2 regions of the Streptomyces winkii genome follow, and region 2 is predicted to be linked to the other one. Evidence: riboswitches for the same ligand, from Rfam matches in the RefSeq annotation. Region 2 holds a riboswitch; the other holds the start of a gene.

Region 1 (4,407 bases), on a different contig from region 2:
ACCCGGTACGGAGCGGGAGCTGCTGGCTCCGATGCCGGTACGGACGCTGCCCGGGGTGGGCCCTGCCACCGCGGAGGTGCTGCGCCGGGCCGGGATCACCACGGTCGGGGACACGGCAGAGGCCGGCGAGGCGGAGCTGCTGAGGCTCCTGGGCAAGGCCCACGGGACCTCGCTGTACGCGATGGCGAACGGCTGGGACGACAGGCCGGTGATCGCGGAGCGCGACGCGAAGTCCGTGTCGGTCGAGGACACCTTCGACGTCGATCTCACCGACCGGGCGCTCGTCCAGGCCCAGGTCGCACGGCTCGCGGACCGCTGTACGGAGCGGCTGCGCGCTGCGGGCAGATCCGGCCGCACGGTGGTGATCAAGGTGCGGAGTTACGACTTCTCCACCCTGACGCGCTCGGAGACCCTCCGCGGCCCCACCGACGACTCGGGTGTGGTGCGCGAGGCCGCGGCCAGGCTGATCGACACCGTGGACACCACGGCGGGCGTGCGGCTGCTCGGCGTCGGCGTGAGCGGCCTGGCGGACTTCACACAGGAGGATCTGTTCGCACAGGCACATGCACAGGCGACGGCGAGCACCGGTGAGTCCACGGAAACGGGGGCCGAGGCCCCGGAGCGGCCACGGCAGGGACCGGCGGCGGTAGCGGAGACGGCGGAGCTGCCGGGCGGCGGCCGGCGCTGGGTCCCCGGACGGGACGTGCGGCACACGGAACACGGCCACGGCTGGGTGCAGGGCAGCGGCCTGGGACGGGTCACCGTGCGGTTCGAGGACCCGGGATCGCGGCCCGGGCGCGTACGTACGTTCTCGGTCGACGATCCCGCTCTGGAGCCGGCAGAGCCGCCGCCGCTCGCCGCGATGTCGCGGCACGGCCGTGCGGATCCGCCGGACCCGGCAGGGGAAGCGACGGAAGAACCGTCTCAGCTCTCGGTTCCCGCTATCCGTCCGAAGTCCCTGTCGGCAGGGGGCGACGAGGGGGACGAGGGCGATGCGGCCGAGCCCGGAGACTTCGCAGAGGGGGAGGCCGAGGGGCCCCCGGCCTCCGGTGAAGGCGGCACGTCCAGCCCGTAGTGGAGGTAGAGCTGAAGCTCCTGGCGCGGAGAGAGATGCCTGCCCACGCCCAGGACCGGTGTGCTGCGCACCAGAGCCCGCTCGAACGGGACGCGGAGGACGCCGCCGACCAGCTCGCTCGGTTCCAGCGGTACGAGGGCCTCGCGCCGGAAGAGCCCCGTGCGCACGGCCGCCCACTCGGGCTCGCCGGTCGCGTCGTCGAGGTAGACCTCGCCGATGGTCCCGATCTTGCAGCCGCTGCTGTCGAGCGCTCTGCGCCCGATAAGGCTCCGTGGATCGATGTCGTTCTGCACGGTCCCTCCAAGTCGTCCTGACCGGGGCACCGGGTGCGTCGCGCGACGAGGCCGGCCCTGGGTCTGGTGGTCTGACGAACCCCTCCCTCGGCCTTGCCGTACTGCCGCGCAACGGCGAGCTGCGGGGGCGCCGAGGACGCCGAGAGCCGGTCGTACAAGCCGTATTACCACCCAAAGGCACATTTCAGCGGTTGGCCACCCGAGTGCACCTCGGGGCCCCTGTGACAGGAACCGCTGGTAGGCTCGGAACCGGCTGTGGACCCCGAGCGGGAGAGTCCTCCGGCGTCAGCCGGGGGCGCCGAAGGAGCAACTCCTCCCCGGAATCTCTCAGGCTCACGTACCGCGCGGGTGAGGTCACTCTGGAAAGCAGGGCGGGCCGAGCAGTGCCTGGGCTCCTCCTCACCGACGGTGAAAGCCGGGCCGCCGCTCAGCCGGGGCGGGCCGGTGAAACTCTCAGGTCGCGATGACAGAGGGGGAGGGCGTCCGGGCACCAGCGCCGTGGTGTCCCCGAAGGTCACAGTGACCAGGAGGCCCCCGCAGATGACTGCCAACCGCATCCCTCTCGCCGATCTGGAACGCGGAACCCCCTTCGAATCGCGGCACATCGGCCCCGACGCCGGTGCTCAGGCCAAGATGCTCGCCCAAGTGGGGTACGGATCCCTCGACGAGCTCACCGCGGCCGCCGTCCCCGAAGTGATCAAGAGCAACGAGGCCCTGAACCTGCCGCCCGCCCGCACCGAGGCCGAGGTCATCGCCGAGCTGCGCGAGTTCGCCTCCCGGAACCGGGTGCTCCCGTCCATGATCGGCCTCGGCTACTACGGGACGTTCACGCCGTCCGTCGTCCTGCGGAACGTCATGGAGAACCCGGCCTGGTACACCGCGTACACGCCCTACCAGCCGGAGATCTCGCAGGGACGGCTGGAGGCCCTGCTCAACTTCCAGACCATGGTGGCCGATCTGACGGGTCTCCCGACCTCCGGTGCCTCGCTCCTGGACGAGCCCACGGCCGCGGCCGAGGCCATGGCGCTCTCCCGGCGCGTGGGCAAGGTCAAGCAGGGGGTCTTCCTCGTCGACGCCGACTGCCTGCCGCAGACCGTCGCCGTGATCCGTACGCGCGCCGAGCCGACCGGCGTCGAGGTCGTGGTCGCGGACCTGACCGACGGCATCCCCGCGGAGGTGGCCGAACGCGGCGTCTTCGGGATGCTGCTCCAGTACCCGGGAGCGTCCGGCGCCGTGCGGGACCACCGCGCGGTCATCGACCAGGCGCACGAGCTCGGCGCCGTCGTGACGGTCGCCGCGGATCTGCTGGCCCTCACGCTGCTCAGCTCGCCCGGCTCCCTCGGCGCCGACATCGCCGTGGGGTCGAGCCAGCGCTTCGGTGTGCCCATGGGCTTCGGCGGGCCGCACGCCGGCTACATGTCGGTGCGCGACAAGTACGCCCGCAGCCTGCCCGGCCGCCTCGTCGGAGTGTCCAAGGACGCCGACGGCGACCAGGCCTACCGCCTCGCCCTTCAGACCCGCGAGCAGCACATCCGCCGCGAGAAGGCGACCAGCAACATCTGCACCGCACAGGTGCTGCTCGCGGTGATGTCCGGGATGTACGCCGTGTACCACGGGCCCGAGGGCCTGGCCCGCATCGCCCGCCGTACCCACCGCTACGCGACGCTGCTCGCCGAGGGGCTGCGCGGAGGCGGCGTGGAGATCGTCCACGGCAGCTACTTCGACACCGTCACGGCCAGGGTCCCGGGGCGTGCGGCCGAGATCGTCGCCCGCGCCCGCGAGGCGGGCGTGAACCTGCGCGAGACGGACGCCGACCACGTCGGGATGGCCTGCGACGAGACCACGGGCCGGGCCCAGCTGAAGGCTGTCTGGGCCGCCTTCGGCGTGGAGGCGGACGCCGGGGAGCTGGACGACCGCGCCGTGGACGGCGAGCTCCCGGACGCACTGCCCGAGGCGCTGCTGCGTACCGACGACTACCTGACCCACCCCGTCTTCCACGAGCACCGCTCCGAGACGGCCATGCTGCGCTACCTGCGCAGGCTGGCGGACCGGGACTACGCGCTCGACCGGGGCATGATCCCGCTCGGGTCGTGCACGATGAAGCTCAACGCGACCGCCGAGATGGAGGCCGTCACCTGGCCGGAGTTCGCGTCGCTGCACCCCTTCGCGCCGGGCGACCAGGCCGAGGGCTACCTGGCGCTGATCCGGCAGCTGGAGGAGCAGCTCGCGGAGATCACCGGATACGACCAGGTGTCGTTGCAGCCCAACGCGGGCTCCCAGGGCGAGCTGGCGGGCCTGCTGGCGGTGCGCGCCTACCACCGCTCGCGCGGGGACGACCAGCGCACCGTGTGCCTGATCCCGTCCTCGGCGCACGGCACGAACGCCGCCAGCGCCGTGATGGCCGGGATGCGGGTCGTGGTGATCAAGACCAGCGAGGACGGCGACGTCGACACCGCCGACCTGCGCGCGAAGATCGAGCAGTACGGCGACGAACTGTCCGTGCTGATGGTCACCTACCCCTCCACGCACGGCGTCTTCGAGGAGCACATCACCGACATCTGCGCGGCCGTGCACGACGCCGGCGGGCAGGTCTACGTGGACGGGGCGAACCTCAACGCCCTGATGGGGCTCGCCCGTCCCGGCAAGTTCGGCGCCGACGTCTCACACCTCAACCTGCACAAGACCTTCTGCATCCCGCACGGCGGCGGCGGACCGGGCGTCGGCCCGATCGGCGTGCGCGAGCACCTCGCACCGCATCTGCCCAACCACCCCCTGCAGCCCGCCGCGGGCCCGTCGACCGGCATCGGCCCGGTCTCCGGTTCGCCCTGGGGCTCGGCCGGAATCCTGCCGATCTCGTGGGCGTACGTCCGGCTGATGGGAGCCGAAGGGCTGCGCAGGGCCACGCAGGTGGCCGTGCTCGGCGCCAACTACATCGCCAAGCGCCTGGAGCCGCACTACCCGGTGCTCTACACGGGTCCGCGCGGACTCGTCGCGCACGAGTGCATCATCGACGTACGGCCGCTGACGAAGCAGACCGGC
Region 2 (4,407 bases):
CCCGCGGGCGAACTCGCGGGCGGGCGCGACGGTGAAGGACATATGGGTGCCCACGACGTGCAGGAACTGCTGCTCGGAGCTGAACACCGGCACGTAGACGCCGCCGTTCAACTCGACCGTCGGCAGATCCAGGTCGGGGCTGTCGGGGCCGCCGCCCTCCGGAAGCGGCACCCAGATACTGCTGCGACCGAACACCTCCAGCAGCCGGGCACCGGCGCCGGGCACCTGGAGGGAGGCGGCGAGGGCCTCCTCCAGTTCGTTGCCGGGCCAGCCTCCGCCGTGGCCCGGACCGTACTGCTGAGGAATGGTCATGACGGAAACATTAGTGCGGTGGTCACAGCGGGGTGCGGGCGGTCCGCCGTACGTGTAGGGACGGGGGTTCGGCGACGCGGCGGACCCGGAACGGCACCGCAACTGCCGCCGGAACAGCGGCCGGGGACACGGAACGCCCCGCCGCCACACCTCTGCCTGAAGGCTCCGCTCGAAAGCTCTGCTCGAAGGCTCTAGTCGAAAGCCATGCCCGTCTGGTCGAAGGCCATCCCGGCGAGCGCCCCCGCCGCGGCGCGGTCGAGGAGCACCACCGAACCGCAGCCGGGCGGCAGCCGCCCGGACTCCGCGTCCGCGATGAGCTGCCGCACGGCCCTGCGGTGGCGCATGAAGGCGTAACCGGAGACCGTCCGCCCCCGCTCGGCCTGGCTGCGCAGCGCCGTCGCGGGCGGTACGTCGAGGAGGACGAGATGGAGGGTGCGGCCCCGCCGGAAGGCGTCCCGGCCCAGCCAGTTGCGCACCCACGCCTGGCTGCCGCAGTCGTGCACGACGACACTCGCGCCGGAGGCCAGCGCGCGCCGCAGCCCCGCGTAGTGCGCGAGGCGGACGAGGGGACGGTAGACGGCGTACGGCAGCCACTGCGGCAGCGCGGCCGCCCAGCGTTCGCGCACGTCCTGGGAGTCGATGCGGCGGACGGCGTCCTGGAGCGCGAGGACGCGGCGGATCAGCGTCGACTTCCCGCTGCCCGGGAGCCCGGAGACGACGACCCGGTCGCCGGTGGGGAAGCGCAGCGTCCGGCGGACGGCCGTGCCACGCAGATCCTGGGGCACGGGCCTCGGGACGGCCGCACGGGCCGGGCCGGACGGCTCGGACTGTCCGGGCGGACCTGACCGTTCGCGCGTTTCGGGCGGCCCGTGGCCATCGGAGAGTTCATGGGGACCGTGCGCGCCGGGAAGCCCGGCCGCCGCGGCCGGAGCTGCCGTCTCCACGGAAGCGGGCACCCCGGTCGCGGCGGCGTCTCTGCGCGGGCCGGACGGTGAATACCCCCAGCCGGTCACGGTCGCGTACGCACTGCGCAGGCTGCCCACCTGATCGCCCCTCCCCGAATAAGGCCGCCGTCCGGCGGCTCGCCTCCGAGAGTGTCAAGAAATGGTAATGCGCAGCAAGGCGGCGTCATTTCATCCCCGAGGTCCCGGCGGCAGGCACCGTCGACGCCCCTGCGGCGCCGTGCCATCATGAGCGGGCCAGTCAACTCCATACCGGCCGCTTGAATCCACGCGGGAGAGTTCCCGGCCACGCGCACGCGCGGGGCAGCCGGGGCGCCGAAGGAGCAAGTCCTCCCTTGAATCTCTCAGGCACCGATACCGCGCAGGACGAGGCAGATCTGAAAAGCGGGCCGCTCTGTGCGGCTCCACCCACGGTGCAAGCCGCGGCCCCGCGAGGGCTCGTGGCGAACCTCTCAGGTTCCGATGACAGATGGGGAGGACATCCGCGTCACCGAGTCACGGGAGCCTGACATGAGCGACACCGACAGCGGCGCCACCCGCGGCGGCCCGCGCACCACCGCCCTGGACGCCGTACACCGCGCGCTCGGCGCGACGATGACCGACTTCGCAGGCTGGGACATGCCGCTGCGCTACGGCAGCGAACGCGACGAGCACATCGCCGTGCGCACGCGCGCGGGGCTCTTCGACCTCTCCCACATGGGCGAGATCACCGTCTCCGGGCCGCGCGCCGCCGAGTTGCTGGACTACGCGCTGGTCGGCCATCTCTCGCGGCTCGCCGTCGGCCGCGCCCGCTACACCATGCTGTGCGACGCCTCGGGCGGCATCCTCGACGACCTGATCGTCTACCGCACCGGCGAGCAGACGTACATGGTCGTCGCCAACGCCGCGAACGCGCAGACCGTGCTCGACGCCCTGCGCGAGCGCAGCGCCGGCTTCGACGCCGAGGTGCGCGACGACCGCGACGCCTACGCCCTGATCGCCGTGCAGGGCCCGGAGGCCGCGGGCATCCTGAAGGGCCTCACGGACGCCGACCTGGAGGGGCTGAAGTACTACGCGGGGCTGCCGGGCACCGTCGCCGGCCACGACGCCCTCATCGCCCGTACGGGATACACCGGCGAGGACGGCTTCGAGCTCTTCGTCTCCCCCGCCGACGCGGTCGCCGTGTGGGAGGCGCTCACCGAGGCGGGTGCGCCCGCCGGGCTCGTGCCGTGCGGGCTGAGCTGCCGCGACACGCTGCGCCTCGAAGCGGGGATGCCGCTGTACGGGCACGAACTGACCACGCACACCACGCCGTTCGACGCGGGCATGGGCCGGATCGTGAAGTTCGAGAAGACGGCGAACGACGGTGCCTTCGTCGGGCGCGAGCCGCTGGAGGCCGCCGCGGAGAAGGCCGAGAAGGCTCCGCCGCGCAAGCTCGTCGGCCTGATCGCGGAGGGGCGCCGCGTGCCGCGCGCCGGCTACGGAGTGGTCTCCGCCGCGGACGGCTCGGTCATCGGCGAGGTGACCTCGGGTGCGCCGTCGCCCACCCTCGGCAGGCCGATCGCCATGGCGTACGTCGACCCGGCGTTCGCGGAGCCCGGCACCGAGGGCGTCGCCGTGGACATCCGCGGCAAGCACGAGCCGTACGAGGTCGTGGCGCTCCCCTTCTACAAGCGGCAGCGCTGACATCCGCCCGGCCGGGCCACGCCGGGGGCCTCCCCCTCGGCCATGACCGCTGGGTGGTGCCCCCGGCCCCTTAACGTGTCGTGCGTCCCACTGGCCAAGACTGATTCCCTCCGTCCCCCTCTCATCCAGGAGAATCCCACCATGAGCAACCCGCAGCAGCTGCGCTACAGCAAGGAGCACGAGTGGCTGTCGGACGCCGAGGACGGCGTCTCGACGGTCGGCATCACGGCGCACGCGGCCGACGCGCTCGGCGACGTCGTCTTCGTCCAGCTCCCCGAGACCGGTGCCACGGTCACCGCGGGCGAACCCTGCGGCGAACTGGAGTCGACCAAGTCGGTCAGCGATCTGTACGCGCCCGTCTCCGGTGAGGTCACCGAGATCAACCAGGACGTCGTGGACGATCCGGCGCTCGTCAACTCCGCCCCGTTCGAAGGCGGCTGGCTGTTCAAGGTGCGCCTCTCCGGCGAGCCCGACGGTCTGCTGTCCGCCGACGAGTACGCCTCGTTCACCGCCGGAAGCTGAGCCGCCGGCCTCCGCCCGCCACCTAAGCCCGTACGTCCGCCAATGTGCCCGACCGGCCTGCCACCAGGGATGTTTTCATGTCGCTTCTGAACAGCTCTCTCCACGAGGTGGACCCGGACGTCGCCGCCGCCGTCGACGCCGAGCTCCACCGCCAGCAGTCCACCCTCGAGATGATCGCGTCGGAGAACTTCGCGCCCGTCGCCTCGCTGGAGGCCCAGGGCTCCGTCCTCACCAACAAGTACGCGGAGGGCTACCCGGGGCGCCGCTATTACGGCGGCTGCGAACACGTCGACGTGATCGAGGACATCGCCCGCGAGCGGATCAAGGCCCTCTTCGGCGCGGACGCCGCGAACGTGCAGCCGCACTCCGGCGCCTCCGCCAACGCCGCGGCGATGTTCGCGCTGCTCAAGCCGGGCGACACGATCATGGGCCTGGACCTGGCGCACGGCGGCCACCTCACGCACGGCATGAAGATCAACTTCTCCGGCAAGCTGTACAACGTCGTCGCGTACCGCGTCGACGAGGAGACGAGCCGGGTCGACATGGACGAGGTCGAGCGGCTCGCGCGCGAGCACCGGCCGCAGATGATCATCGCCGGCTGGTCCGCGTACCCCCGGCAGCTGGACTTCCCCGCCTTCCGCCGCATCGCCGACGAGGTCGGCGCCCTGCTGCTGGTCGACATGGCGCACTTCGCGGGCCTGGTCGCCGCCGGGCTGCACCCCTCCCCTGTGCCGTACGCCGACGTGGTCACGACCACCACGCACAAGACGCTCGGCGGCCCGCGCGGCGGCGTGATCCTCTCGAAGAAGGAGCACGCCAAGAAGATCAACTCGGCGGTCTTCCCCGGCCAGCAGGGCGGCCCGCTGGAGCACGTCATCGCGGCGAAGGCGGTGTCCTTCAAGATCGCGGCTTCGGAGGAGTTCAAGGAGCGCCAGCAGCGCACCCT

The links. Region 2 has a riboswitch for glycine ahead of gcvT (glycine cleavage system aminomethyltransferase GcvT). Riboswitches for the same ligand answer to the same signal wherever they lie in the genome.
Region 1: linked by a shared signal. The riboswitch ahead of gcvP (aminomethyl-transferring glycine dehydrogenase) and the one ahead of gcvT (glycine cleavage system aminomethyltransferase GcvT) in region 2 are both predicted to bind glycine.

Annotation. Positions count from the first base shown of each region.
Region 1 is NZ_JASTTH010000003.1:705,281-709,687, forward strand. It holds partial or broken gene QQM67_RS11575 (DNA polymerase IV) at 1-988, shown strand, start outside; gene QQM67_RS11580 (PRC-barrel domain-containing protein) at 925-1,368, opposite strand; glycine riboswitch at 1,626-1,721, shown strand; gene gcvP (aminomethyl-transferring glycine dehydrogenase) at 1,909-4,407, shown strand, end outside.
Region 2 is NZ_JASTTH010000009.1:301,274-305,680, forward strand. It holds gene QQM67_RS26760 (enhanced serine sensitivity protein SseB) at 1-312, opposite strand, end outside; gene QQM67_RS26765 (AAA family ATPase) at 504-1,268, opposite strand; glycine riboswitch at 1,536-1,644, shown strand; gene gcvT (glycine cleavage system aminomethyltransferase GcvT) at 1,785-2,939, shown strand; gene gcvH (glycine cleavage system protein GcvH) at 3,081-3,461, shown strand; gene glyA (serine hydroxymethyltransferase) at 3,539-4,407, shown strand, end outside.